Regions from separate parts of the Erwinia papayae genome, predicted to be linked through region 4. Evidence: predicted binding sites of a transcription regulator. Region 4 holds the regulator's gene; each other region holds the start of a gene.
The links. Region 4 encodes PurR, which represses purine synthesis genes. Its sites were predicted from a motif close to CANGCAAACGTTTGCNTG; they were not measured.
Positions count from the first base shown of each region.

Region 1: the regulator PurR is predicted to act here: its motif matches at 1,558-1,575, upstream of epd (erythrose-4-phosphate dehydrogenase).
Region 2: the regulator PurR is predicted to act here: its motif matches at 1,350-1,367, upstream of purM (phosphoribosylformylglycinamidine cyclo-ligase).
Region 3: the regulator PurR is predicted to act here: its motif matches at 1,659-1,676, upstream of AC3RPL_RS20275 (NCS2 family permease).

Region 1 is NZ_JBZCHT010000002.1:303,245-306,401, forward strand. It holds gene pgk (phosphoglycerate kinase) at 1-443, opposite strand, end outside; gene epd (erythrose-4-phosphate dehydrogenase) at 466-1,512, opposite strand; gene AC3RPL_RS01405 (bactofilin family protein) at 1,982-2,710, shown strand; gene tkt (transketolase) at 2,749-3,157, opposite strand, start outside.
Region 2 is NZ_JBZCHT010000002.1:20,412-23,568, reverse strand. It holds gene purN (phosphoribosylglycinamide formyltransferase) at 1-245, opposite strand, end outside; gene purM (phosphoribosylformylglycinamidine cyclo-ligase) at 242-1,282, opposite strand; gene upp (uracil phosphoribosyltransferase) at 1,515-2,141, shown strand; gene uraA (uracil permease) at 2,394-3,157, shown strand, end outside.
Region 3 is NZ_JBZCHT010000013.1:905,562-908,718, forward strand. It holds gene AC3RPL_RS20270 (4'-phosphopantetheinyl transferase family protein) at 1-241, shown strand, start outside; gene AC3RPL_RS20275 (NCS2 family permease) at 262-1,575, opposite strand; gene AC3RPL_RS20280 (hypothetical protein) at 1,860-2,168, opposite strand; gene phoU (phosphate signaling complex protein PhoU) at 2,698-3,157, opposite strand, start outside.
Region 4 is NZ_JBZCHT010000009.1:1,202,605-1,205,761, forward strand. It holds gene AC3RPL_RS10530 (C40 family peptidase) at 239-1,045, shown strand; gene cydH (cytochrome bd-I oxidase subunit CydH) at 1,085-1,174, opposite strand; gene purR (HTH-type transcriptional repressor PurR) at 1,456-2,481, shown strand; gene punR (DNA-binding transcriptional activator PunR) at 2,587-3,157, opposite strand, start outside.

The DNA.
Region 1 (3,157 bases), on a different contig from region 4:
TGCGCACGGTGAGCCGTACCAAATGCATCCATCACATAGATATCGCAGAGAGCCGCATATTTTTTCGCGAGGGTTTCGTCGTCTTTCTTTTCGCCTTTGTTGAAGCGAACGTTTTCCAGAACCACCAGCTCACCGGCTGCAACCTCAACGCCTTCCAGATAATCCTTCGCCAGACGCACAGGCGCGGACAATTTATCTTTCAGATAATTAACGACGGGCAGAAGGGAGAACTCTTCGTTATATTCACCTTCAGTCGGACGTCCCAGATGGGAGGTAACCATTACTTTTGCACCCTGTTTCAGGGCGGCTTCGATGGTCGGCAGCGAAGCACGGATACGCGCATCTGACGTAACCTTCCCTTCTTTCACCGGTACGTTTAAATCGGAGCGAATCAGTACACGTTTCCCGGCAAGATCCAGTTCGGTCATCTTAATTACAGACATGGTGAGTCCTCTCGTTGATTCTCTAAATTTTAAAGGCGCAACCCGCGCCCTGGCTGAAGCCGCTTGCGGCCATCGCTAACGTGGTGTCAAGCATCCGGTTAGCAAAGCCCCATTCATTGTCGCACCAGACCAGTGTTTTGATCAGATGCTGACCGCTGACCCGCGTTTGCGTGCCGTCCACAATGGCACTGTGCGGATCGTGGTTAAAATCTATGGAGACTAACGGTAATTCCGTGTAGTCAACTATACCACTAAATGCTCCCTCTGCGGCATTAAGCAGCAACGCGTTGACCTCTGCGGCATTTACCGCTGCTCTCACACTCACGCTCAGGTCAATTGCCGTCACGTTTATCGTCGGGACACGCACGGCAATGGCTTCAAAACAGTCGCTGAATTTCGGAAAAATACGCGAAATGCCAGCGGCAAGACGGGTATCAACCGGAATGATTGACTGACTGGCCGCTCGGGTTCGCCGCAAATCGGTATGGTAGGCATCAATGACCTGCTGATCGTGCATGGCAGAGTGAATGGTGGTGACCGTGCCTGACTCAATACCGAAAGCGTCATCCAGTAGTTTGATAACAGGAATTATGCAGTTAGTCGTGCAGGAGGCATTGGAAACGATTCTGTCGTCAGGCCTGAGGGCCTGTTGATTCACGCCGTAAACCACTGTGGCATCAAGATCGTGACCACCCGGATGTGAAAACAGGACTTTTTTTGCCCCGGCAGCAAGATGTGCCTCGCCGTCGGCGCGGCTGCCGTACACGCCGGTGCAGTCCAGCACCACATCCACATTCAGCTCATGCCACGGAAGGCTGCTAATCTCTGCCCGGTGCAGCAGGCGAATGCAATCCTCACCCACCCACAGAGAATCACTTTGCTGGCGAACAGGCCAGGCGAAACGGCCATGACTGGTGTCGTATTTCAGTAAATGCGCCATACCGGCAGCTTCAGCCAACTCATTAATGGCTACGACAGTGATTTCGTCATGGCGTCCTGTTTCATAAAGCGCACGCAGCACATTACGTCCAATACGACCAAAACCATTTATGGCAATGCGAACCGTCATATCACCCCTGCATCAGAATTCGGTACAAAACTGGAGCGTTAGCCTGAGGCAGACGTTTACGCTTGTACAGAGAATTCTTACGCACTCATCAAGACTTTTAAGCTAACTTTCAGCAATGATAACAATAACTGAAACGGTTCAGCTACAATAGAGATTATCAGGAATAATTGGAATGGATACCTGTCGCAATAAGCTAAAAATCTGACCAGGATCACATTTAGTAATCTCACAGTTTAAAATCTTAACCACGATCCTGGGCTGCGGAGTAAAGTAAATGACGCTAAATGTAACCAGTGTGTCGCCGGATGTTAGTATTAACGAGGCTGGTTACCGCACACTGGCCACGTCACAATCGTGGCGACTCAGTAATCGCTCCAGGGAAGGAGTGCCGGGTTAAGAAATATCCGATCGCCATTGCGGTGATTGCTGCCCTCCTCTCTCCTTCCTCTGGTATTAACCGCACCGGAATATGAATTACAACCTGCTTTGGTTTGTCTGGCTAATCTGGCTCCTGGTACTGATTACATTCAGCCTGGGCTGGGAAACCTCACTGGAACTGATCCGCCAGTTCAAAGGCTTGTTGTTCGGGCTGGCTTCGACCATTGTTGCCGGAGCAACATTCAGGAATTTATTGTTTAATAAGGAAATAACGATGTTTAAACGCAAAGACAACATAATCATCCCACCGCAATCCTCCCTTCCTCCCTCATCAGCAGCTGACGCAATGCCTGAGAGTGAAATCATGGAGCATGAGGAAACGGTTTCTGCCGTCACCGTACACAATAAATCAGATACCACCACTATCCCGGAAACCTGTCTGATTGTGGGGGAAATCAATGCAATCGGTGACATCCATATTAATGGTACGGTCAATGGTGTTATCAATTCTGAAAAAACCGTCTTTGTGCAGAAAAATGGTCGGGTGGATGGAGAGGTCTATGCAAATCGCATCGAAATCAGCGGCGAGCTGAAAGGAGTTTGTCGCAGCCATGAGCTGGCAGTGAATGCGAACGGGCATCTGGACGGCACTATCGAGTGCGAGTCGCTTTCGGTAAACCAGAACGGACGCTTCTATGGTCATTCCAAACCCTATCAGCAGGAGCCAAAGGAAGAGGAAAAAGCATCGGTACAGAAAATTACGGAACCCATGTTTCCGCTAAGTCAGGATTTTCACCTGCGGGAACAGACTGTGGGGTAAAAGAGGAAAGGTTCGCCCGCAAGGGCGAACCTCAGATATCAGAGCAGGCCTTTGGCCATGGCGACCACATTATCCACGGTGAAACCAAACACTTTAAACAGCTCACCTGCCGGTGCGGACTCACCAAAGGTGGTCATACCGATGATTGCACCATTCAGACCGGTGTATTTGTACCAGTAATCGGCAATCCCAGCTTCAATTGCCACCCTTGCGCTGACCGCTTTCGGCAGGACAGATTCGCGGTAAGCCGCATCCTGCTTATCAAAAGCATCAGTCGATGGCATGGAAACCACCCGAACCTTACGACCTTCCGCGCTCAGCTTTTCATATGCGCCAACGGCAAGTTCAACTTCCGAACCTGTCGCAATCAGGATCACCTCTGGCTGACCTTCGCACTCTTTCAGCACGTAACCGCCTCGCGCCACATTCGCCAGTTGCTGTGCGTCG
Region 2 (3,157 bases), on a different contig from region 4:
TCGGGGGCACAGGCATCGATCTCCTGCATCAGTTGTGCGTCGAAGGCCTCCCGGTCAGCAAATTCAGCAGGGAGCAGGGCATACGCGGGCACACCGGCAGCGCGCGCACGCTCAAGGCCATAAGCGGCGGGCTGATTGCTGAACACGGCAGCCACGCTGCCGTTGATCCGCTGTTGCTGGCAGGCATCCAGAATTGCCTGAAGATTGCTTCCGTTGCCGGACAACAACACTACCAGACGTTTCATGGATTAATGACCACACGCTCGGTGGCGTCAGAGGCGTTGATCACCCCAATTTTCCAGGCTTTCTCACCGGCATCCTGCATCAGCTGCACGGCTCTGTCCGCATCAGATGGGCTGAGAGCGATAACCATGCCCACACCGCAGTTAAAGGTGCGGTACATCTCAAAGCGGCTGACGTTACCGGCCTGCTGCATCCAGTCAAAGACCGCCGGCCACTGCCAGCTGGATTCATCCAGTACCGCCTGGGTGTTTTCTGGCAGCACCCGTGGAATATTTTCCCAGAAGCCGCCGCCGGTGAGATGCGCTATCGCATGGACATCAACCTGCTCAATCAGGCTGAGGATGTTTTTCACATAGATGCGGGTAGGGGCCAGCAGGTGGTCTGCAAGCGGTTTACCTTCCAGCATTACCGACTCCGGATTGCTGTTGCTGACCTCAAGGATTTTACGTACCAGTGAGTAGCCGTTAGAGTGCGGACCGCTTGAACCCAGCGCAATCAGTACGTCGCCATCCTGCACTTTACTGCCGTCGATAATTTCTGATTTTTCCACCACGCCGACACAGAAACCAGCCACGTCATAATCTTCTCCGTGATACATGCCGGGCATTTCTGCCGTTTCGCCACCAACCAGCGCGCAGCCAGACTGAGAGCATCCTTCAGCAATACCGGTAATCACGCTGGCCGCCGTATCGACATCCAGTTTGCCGGTGGCGTAGTAGTCGAGAAAAAACAGCGGTTCGGCACCCTGGACCACCAGATCGTTTACGCACATCGCAACCAGGTCGATACCGATGGTATCGTGGCGCTTCAGATCCATCGCCAGACGCAGCTTGGTGCCGACGCCGTCGGTGCCGGAAACCAGAACCGGCTCGCGGTATTTTTGCGGCAGGGCACAAAGGGCACCGAAACCGCCCAGTCCACCCATCACTTCCGGGCGGCGGGTCTTTTTCACTACGCCTTTGATACGATCGACTAAAGCGTTGCCCGCATCAATATCAACGCCGGCGTCTTTATAACTGAGAGAGGTTTTGTCGGTCACTGCGAAATCCCCACGCGATTTGCGGTTGTGGTGGTATGGAAAATAAAGCGCGGCAATTCTAACAGCGCAGGCAAACGTTTGCGAGTGCGTTCTTCAGCACCGTTGTGCCGGGCGTCGTTTTGTCGGAGGGGACGGGACGTGCAGAAGTGAGATTAAGTGATAGGGCTCAGGAGCCAAAAAAGGCTATAATCGCCCGATTTTTTTTCAAGCTTAACACTCCGGGAGAACAACAATGAAGATCGTGGAAGTCAGACACCCGCTGGTCAAACATAAACTGGGCCTGATGCGCGAGCATGACGTAAGCACCAAGCGCTTTCGTGAGCTTGCTTCAGAAGTGGGAAGTTTGCTGACCTATGAAGCCACTGCCGATTTAGAGACGGAAACCGTGACGATTGAAGGCTGGAATGGCCCGGTGACCATCGAGCAGATTAAGGGGAAAAAGATTACCGTGGTGCCGATTCTGCGTGCCGGGCTGGGCATGATGGAGGGCGTGCTGGAAAATGTCCCCAGCGCGCGCATCAGCGTGGTGGGCGTCTATCGCGATGAAGAGACGCTGGAGCCGGTGCCGTATTTCCAGAAGCTGGTTTCCAATATCGAAGAGCGTATGGCGCTGGTGGTTGACCCGATGCTGGCGACCGGCGGTTCGATGATTGCCACCATTGACCTGTTGAAGAAAGCGGGTTGCAGCAGCATCAAAGTGCTGGTGCTGGTGGCGGCCCCGGAAGGGATCGCCGCGCTGGAGAAAGCGCATCCGGACGTGGAGTTATACACCGCTTCCGTGGACAAGGGGTTGAACGAGAAAGGCTATATTATTCCGGGCCTTGGCGATGCGGGCGACAAGATTTTTGGTACTAAGTAATGGTCTGCTGGCGGGGGACGTTGACGCTGCGCCGGGCTCAGAATGCCCGTTCTGGCGTGGTAAAGGCGCTGACAGGCGCTGCACCTGCCGTGTTGTCCCGCGCCAGGGCTGTGTCATCTGGCTTGCGCCCGGCGGCATTGCCTGTACGCCATCAGCAACAAGGTGCCCTGCATCAAGGGCTGATAGTTTAATTTTTAGTTTAAGCCGACCTGAGAGTCGGTTTTTTTTCGGCAAAACAGAAGGGTAAACACAATGACACGTCGCGCGATTGGCGTCAGTGAGCGGCCTCCGCTGCTGCAAACCATTCCACTCAGCTTCCAGCATCTGTTCGCCATGTTTGGCGCAACGGTGCTGGTTCCCATCCTTTTTCATATTAATCCGGCCACCGTGCTGCTGTTTAACGGCATCGGCACGCTGCTGTACCTGTTTATCTGTAAGGGGAAAATTCCGGCCTATCTGGGATCCAGCTTTGCTTTTATTTCGCCAGTGTTACTGCTGCTGCCACTGGGATATGAGGTAGCGCTGGGGGGCTTTATTCTCTGCGGTGTGCTGTTCTGCCTGGTCGCGCTGATTGTCAAAAAAGCGGGCACCGGCTGGCTGGATGTGATGTTTCCACCTGCGGCGATGGGGGCTATTGTGGCGGTCATTGGTCTGGAGCTGGCGGGCGTGGCGGCAAAGATGGCCGGTCTGTTGCCTGCTTCTGGTGCGGCCGTTGAGGGTAAAAGCATTTTTATCTCGCTGGTTACGCTGGGGGTGACGGTGTTTGGTTCGGTGCTGTTTCGTGGCTTTCTCGCCATTATCCCGATCCTGATTGGGGTTCTGGTGGGCTATATCCTCTCCTGGGGCATGGGCATGGTGAACTGGTCGGCGGTAGAAGCCGCGCCGTGGTTTGCGCTGCCGACTTTCTATACACCGCGCTTTGAGTGGTATGCGATGCTGACCATCCTGCCTGCCGCACTGGTGGTGATTGCGGAGCATGTTGGTCATCTGGTGGTAACGGCGAACATTGTCAAAAA
Region 3 (3,157 bases), on a different contig from region 4:
GCGTGTACAGGAGGCGGTTGATATTCAGATTATTTCTGATGTCGAGCCACTGATTATCTGGTCATGTGCCCTTTCACCAGGTGATGCACGACTGCACATGTGGGAGTTTGATGGCCGTGAAAACTGGAAACAGTTGCAGGATATACAGATTTCAACGCGAAATCTGAGCCCGAAAATGCTGCGTCTGACCAATCTGCATAAACAGGAAAAATTGCAAACAGAAGGCAGGCCGGAGGGATAGCTCCGACCTGGAATTAAGTATCAGTGGGCGTCGATAAACACAATCTTCAGAATAAACAGCAGTGCCACAACCACCACGCACGGGCTGATTTCACGCCAGCGGCCTGTGCCAAGCTTCATAACACAATAAGAGATAAAACCGAGGGCAATACCTTCGGTAATCGAGAAACTGAATGGCATCATTGCCGTGGTGACAAAGGCCGGGACAGCTTCAGTCAGGTCATCCCATTTAACGCGGGCAAGACTTGATGTCATCAGTACACCAACATAAATCAGCGCCCCCGCAGCAGCATAAGCAGGCACCATACCCGCCAGCGGCGACAGAAACATGACCAGCAGGAACAGAATACCGGTAACAACCGCCACTAGGCCTGTACGTCCTCCAATAGAGACGCCGGAAGAGCTTTCGATATATGCAGTAACTGAAGAGGTCCCGATATAAGCACCGGCTACTGAACTGACGCTGTCCACAAACAGGGCCTGCTTCATACGTGGGAAGGTGCCTTTTTCGTCGGTCAGGCCAGCCTTATCGGTTACGCCAATCAGCGTACCTGATGAGTCAAACAGGTTAACCAGCATGAAGGAGAAAATGATACCCGCCATGCCAACATTGAATGAACCCGCCAGATCGACCTGTCCCAGCACCGACGTCATGGCGCCTGGAACCGCAAATACGCCGCCATATTTCACATCGCCAAGCGCCAGGCCAATCAGCGTGGTAATGACCACCGAAACCAGCACGGCGATATGAATATTGCGGGACGCCAGAATAGCAATGATAAAGAAGCCCAGCGCACCCAACAGAACGCTGTGGGAAGTCAGATCCCCGACTGCAACCAGCGTGTCTTTATTTGGCACCACGATACCGGCATTTTTCAGGCCGATCATCGCAATAAACAGCCCGATCCCCGCAGTAATACCAACCCGCAGGCTTACCGGAATATTGGCAATCATCCAGTAGCGAACCCGAAACAGCGTCAGCAGCAGCAGTCCGACGGCTCCCCAGAAGATCGCCCCCATCCCAACCTGCCAGGAAATGCCCATCGCGCCAACCACGACAAAAGCAAAAAATGCATTCAGGCCCATTGCCGGTGCCAGGGCGACGGGCAGGTTAGCCACCAGCCCCATCAAAATACTGCCAGCAGCAGCAATCAGGCAGGTGGTGACAAATACCGCCTGAGTGTTCATACCGGCTACACCAAGAATCTGAGGGTTAACAAAGACGATATAGACCATGGTCAGGAAAGTGGTAAAACCTGCAATCACTTCAGTACGAACGGTCGTACCATGTTCCTGTAGTTTGAAGATCCGCTGTAGTAGACCTGAATTATTCATTAAAAGATTCCAAAAATTGGAGAAGAGGGCCGTCGGCTATCCTAACCGATAATTTTTAATTTGGTAGATGGTGCGGGCGTTTTTTCGCAACCGATTGCGCTGCATCGAGCCAGAATTATCGGTTTTAAAAGGACAATATGCGGAGAATTTATTATCGTGCACTACAAAGAGTGACTTTTTTTAAGTCAGCAAAGCAGAATTTATTTTTCAGGCGGGATATAAATGCTGGCGTCATAACAACGACGCCAGCAGACGTTTGAAAAACACGCAACCCGTGTTACTTATCAGGAGTTGCTGTCAGATGGGCACGGCAGGCCAGTATCATCGCAGGCATGGTTGATACGCAAACCACTGCTCAGACGTCCAGCAACCTTGATCTCAGTTGCATCAGCGCCACCAGTCAGAGCGCTATTTTTGCTCTGCTGAACCACATTCTGTGGGGCTTTAACAGAAGCAGCCTGACTGGCATCCGCAAATGCCATGCCTTGCAGGCCAATAAAAGTAACTGTTGCTACAGCAAAAGTTTTGAGTGCTGACAGATTGCTCATATCTTGTCCTTTAATAATTAACTTACGGCTGAATAATGCCAGCAATAATGCTGCCGACCATTTTTGAAATTCCAGTATTTAAAAAAACTGTCTGAAGCCAGATAACTTTCCCAACAAAAAACAGATACAACCTTATCTTATTCTTTACATACTCAACAATCAGGCAATCCCTACATCTCTGGTCATATCTTGCCTCTTATTTTTCCGGAAAAGACTGACCAACGCTGAGGAGTCGCAATACACTCCCTATAACAGCACAACCAGATGCCTGGAATATGATTCAGAATTGATGCATGAGGGAGGATTATGGAAGTTCGACGGTTCAAAGATGGCGATGAGGCTGCATTATTGCGGGTCTTTTTTTCAGCTGTCGTGAAATCGCTTCAGGTGACTATCCTGCGGAAAAAACTGAGGCGTGGGCAGCTGCGCGGCAGGTCATAATCTGGTTTGAGAATGATCCATCTTCATGCCAGCCATTTTTAATGGCCGGCAACAAATGGCGTTGTTATCACCTTGATTCAACCTTAAACGAACCCTTATTTCGAACTGGCCAGGCAATCCCGGCCAACAGGAATCATCCCGGCAGATTTCCGCTCTCATCATCGCCGGTTAACAGCTTATCAAGCTGGTCCCCGCCCACATGACGGAAATCCTGACCTTTGACGAAATAGAAAATGATTTCACAGATATTCTGGCAGCGATCGCCAATCCGTTCGATGGCCCTGGCACAGAACAGTGCCGTCAGCACGCTGGGAATCGTGCGCGGGTCTTCCATCATATAGGTCATCAGCTGGCGTACGATGCCCTCATATTCCTGATCGACCTTCTTATCCTCGCGGTAAATTTCGATGGCGGCGCTCAGATCCATTCGCGCAAACGCATCCAGCACATCATGCAGCATCTGGATGGTGTGGTAGCCCAGCGATTCCAGACTCACCAGTAACGGCTGATGCTGTTGACCAAACTTCTTCAGCGCGGTACGGCTGATTTTTTCCGCCACATCGCCAATACGTTCCAGCTCCGAGATGGTCTTG
Region 4 (3,157 bases):
TTAAAATACGATTACAAACACTTTTATTACCTGCACGCATAATCTGAGTACAAATGCTGCGCATTAACAGTGCCATTTAATGTCATTTTTACAGCTTTTACGTGTTATGCATTCCTGAAACAAAAAAGGTGTTAACTTTGACCAGGAAGTTCGATTAGAATCGGACTGTCAATCTGAAAGATATCCTAATTCAACCACGCTCCGGCCCCGGCGGGAGCATAAACTGCTAACGGTAACGATGCGTTTACTCATCACGCTTATCATGCTGGCTACAGCTCAGCTGTTTTTCAATATGGCGCACGCATCGCCCCATACCCCTGTTAATGCTAATCACCACAAAACTGACAGCAACACCACGGCACGAGAAGATGAACGGCGTAAGCGACGTCCGGTGAAAAGCAGTTCCAGCAAAGTAAAAGAAGTCAGTAGCAAAAAATCCCGTCTGACTGCGGTCAATAAATTCAAACTAAAAAAACGCAATACCGTCAGGGTAAATGTAACAACCGCATCAGTTAAAGAAACATTGCCGGTGTATAAAAGACGATATGGGCGCCATCACGGCAATACGGTAGTGCAGCCGGATGAGATGGCTTACAGTGTTGCCCCGCTGAAGCTCAGCAGAGCACACCGCGCCCGCTACCAGAAAGCACGTGAAACGGCGATGAACAAACTGATGGGCCAGCTGGGTAAACCTTATCAGTGGGGCGGAACATCGCCGAAAACCGGTTTCGATTGCAGCGGTCTGGTCTGGTACGCTTATAAAGATCTGGTGAAATTCAAAATTCCACGCACGGCCAATGAGATGTACCATCTGCGCGATGCGGCTTCGATCAGACGTGACGATCTCGAAAAAGGCGATCTGGTTTTTTTTCGTATAAATGGCCGCGGTACTGCCGATCATGTTGGGGTTTATCTGGGTAATGGTAAATTTATTCAGTCGCCGCGAACCGGCAAAGATATTCAGGTCAGCGCACTAAGCGAAGATTACTGGCAACGCCACTATATTGGTGCACGCCGGATGATGACGCCAAAAACTATTCGCTGATTCACTCTCAAGGCCGTTCCGGGGAGCGGCCTTATTTTTTCAGTGCAGCACTGCGGTGAAGCTGAATGCAACAATCATCAGTAAAGCGCCGATGGTTGTCAGTAGTGAAAATTTAAGATTGGTATCCATCTGTTACCCTCGATAACCACAGCGTTTATGGCGTCATTGATTTTCCCATAGTTGCCAGTAAAAATCTCGTTTTCTCTGCTCAGGCTTGTTAGAATTCTTACGCATTACTTCAGGTCACCGTATCGTTCATATTCATTTTCTGGCACAGACCTTTTCCCTTTCTGATGTCTCCGCAAGACACCGTATAGCTTTGTTAACAGACATCAGGTTTTTGTATTTGAAGCAATCGTTTAACAAACTAATTATCAGTAAGTTACGAGATATCCAGGAGTAGCGAGTTAATGGCAACAATAAAAGATGTGGCCAGACGTGCGGGCGTATCAACCACCACCGTTTCCCACGTTATTAATAAAACCCGCTTTGTCGCTGAAGAAACGCGAGAAGCCGTGTGGAGTGCCATCAAAGAATTACATTACTCTCCCAGTGCAGTCGCCCGCAGCCTGAAGGTGAATAACACTAAAACCATAGGCCTGTTAGCCACCTCAAGCGAAGCGCCCTACTTTGCTGAGATTATTGAGGCGGTAGAAAATTGCTGCTTTGAGAAAGGCTATACCCTGATTTTAGGTAATGCCCATAATGACCTGCAAAAACAGCAGGCCTATCTCTCTATGATGGCGCAGAAGCGGGTAGATGGTCTGTTGGTCATGTGTTCTGAATATCCTGCGCCGTTAATTACCTTACTGGAAGAGAGTCGTCATATTCCAATGGTAGTGATGGACTGGGGCGAATCGCGCGGCGATTTTACCGATACCGTACTGGATAATGCCTTTGAAGGCGGCTACCTGGCAGGCCGCTATCTGATCGACCGTGGTCACCGCGACATCGGAGTGATCCCCGGTCAGATGGAACGGAATACCGGAGGTGGACGCCATGCTGGATTCCTTAAAGCCCTTGCTGAAGCGGATATTCCGTTACGGGAAGAGTGGCTGGTTCAGGGTGATTTTGAGCCGGAATCCGGCTACCACGCTATGCAGCAAATCCTCTCACAAAAACAGCGCCCCAGTGCAGTGTTCTGTGGCGGTGACATTATGGCAATGGGAGCGATATGCGCAGCAGATGAAATGGGGCTGCGTGTCCCACAGGATATTTCGGTGATCGGGTATGATAATGTGCGTAACGCTCGTTTTTTTGCTCCTTCACTGACCACGATTCATCAGCCTAAGGAACAGCTGGGTGAAACCGCTTTTGCTATGCTGCTGGATCGTATAACCAGCAAACGTGAAGAACCACAAACAATTGAAGTGCACCCCACACTGATTGAACGTCGCTCGGTGGCTGATGGTCCTTTCAGGAAACACCGGCAATAATTCTTATACCGCCTCTGATGTCAGGGGCGGCCGCTTCACCAGCCACAGCTCTGACGTACAGAGCAGCGCCTGAACAGTAAAAACGGACATGGCAGACCGGTGGGTTTATATCTCTTCCGCAAGCCATTCGCTGTTCAAGGTGTCGGTATCTCCCAGATAATCCAGTAGCCAGCTCAACGCAGGTGAGGCCGTTTGTTCTGACCAACTCACACAGCAGGGGCTGTCAGGAAAAACCGTTTCCAGCTGCAAAACTTTGAGTGCTCCCCTGCTTATAAGGGGGCGCGAAAGATGCGCAGGCACCATTCCCACACATAATCCGGATAACAGACAGTCAATGCCGCTTTCCCAGTCTGGCACCACCATCCGGCGCTGATTATCCAGGGTCCAGGTCGTTCTTCTGGTTAGAGAACGGGAGGTGTCCTCCAGACCGAGAGAAGGCCATGCACGTATGCTCTCCTCACTGACCGGCCCCTGAAGCTGAGCAAGGGGGTGCCCGGCCTCTACCACGCAATGCCAGCCAAGCATTCCCATGCTGCGAAAAGCAAAACGTCCACCAACCGGAATAGCCTGAGTTGCCCCAATCGCCACATCCACCCGCCCATCTGCCAGCGCATCCCAGACACCATTAAATACTTCTGCTGACAGATGCAGTTCCATGTCGGGAAAATGTCGATAG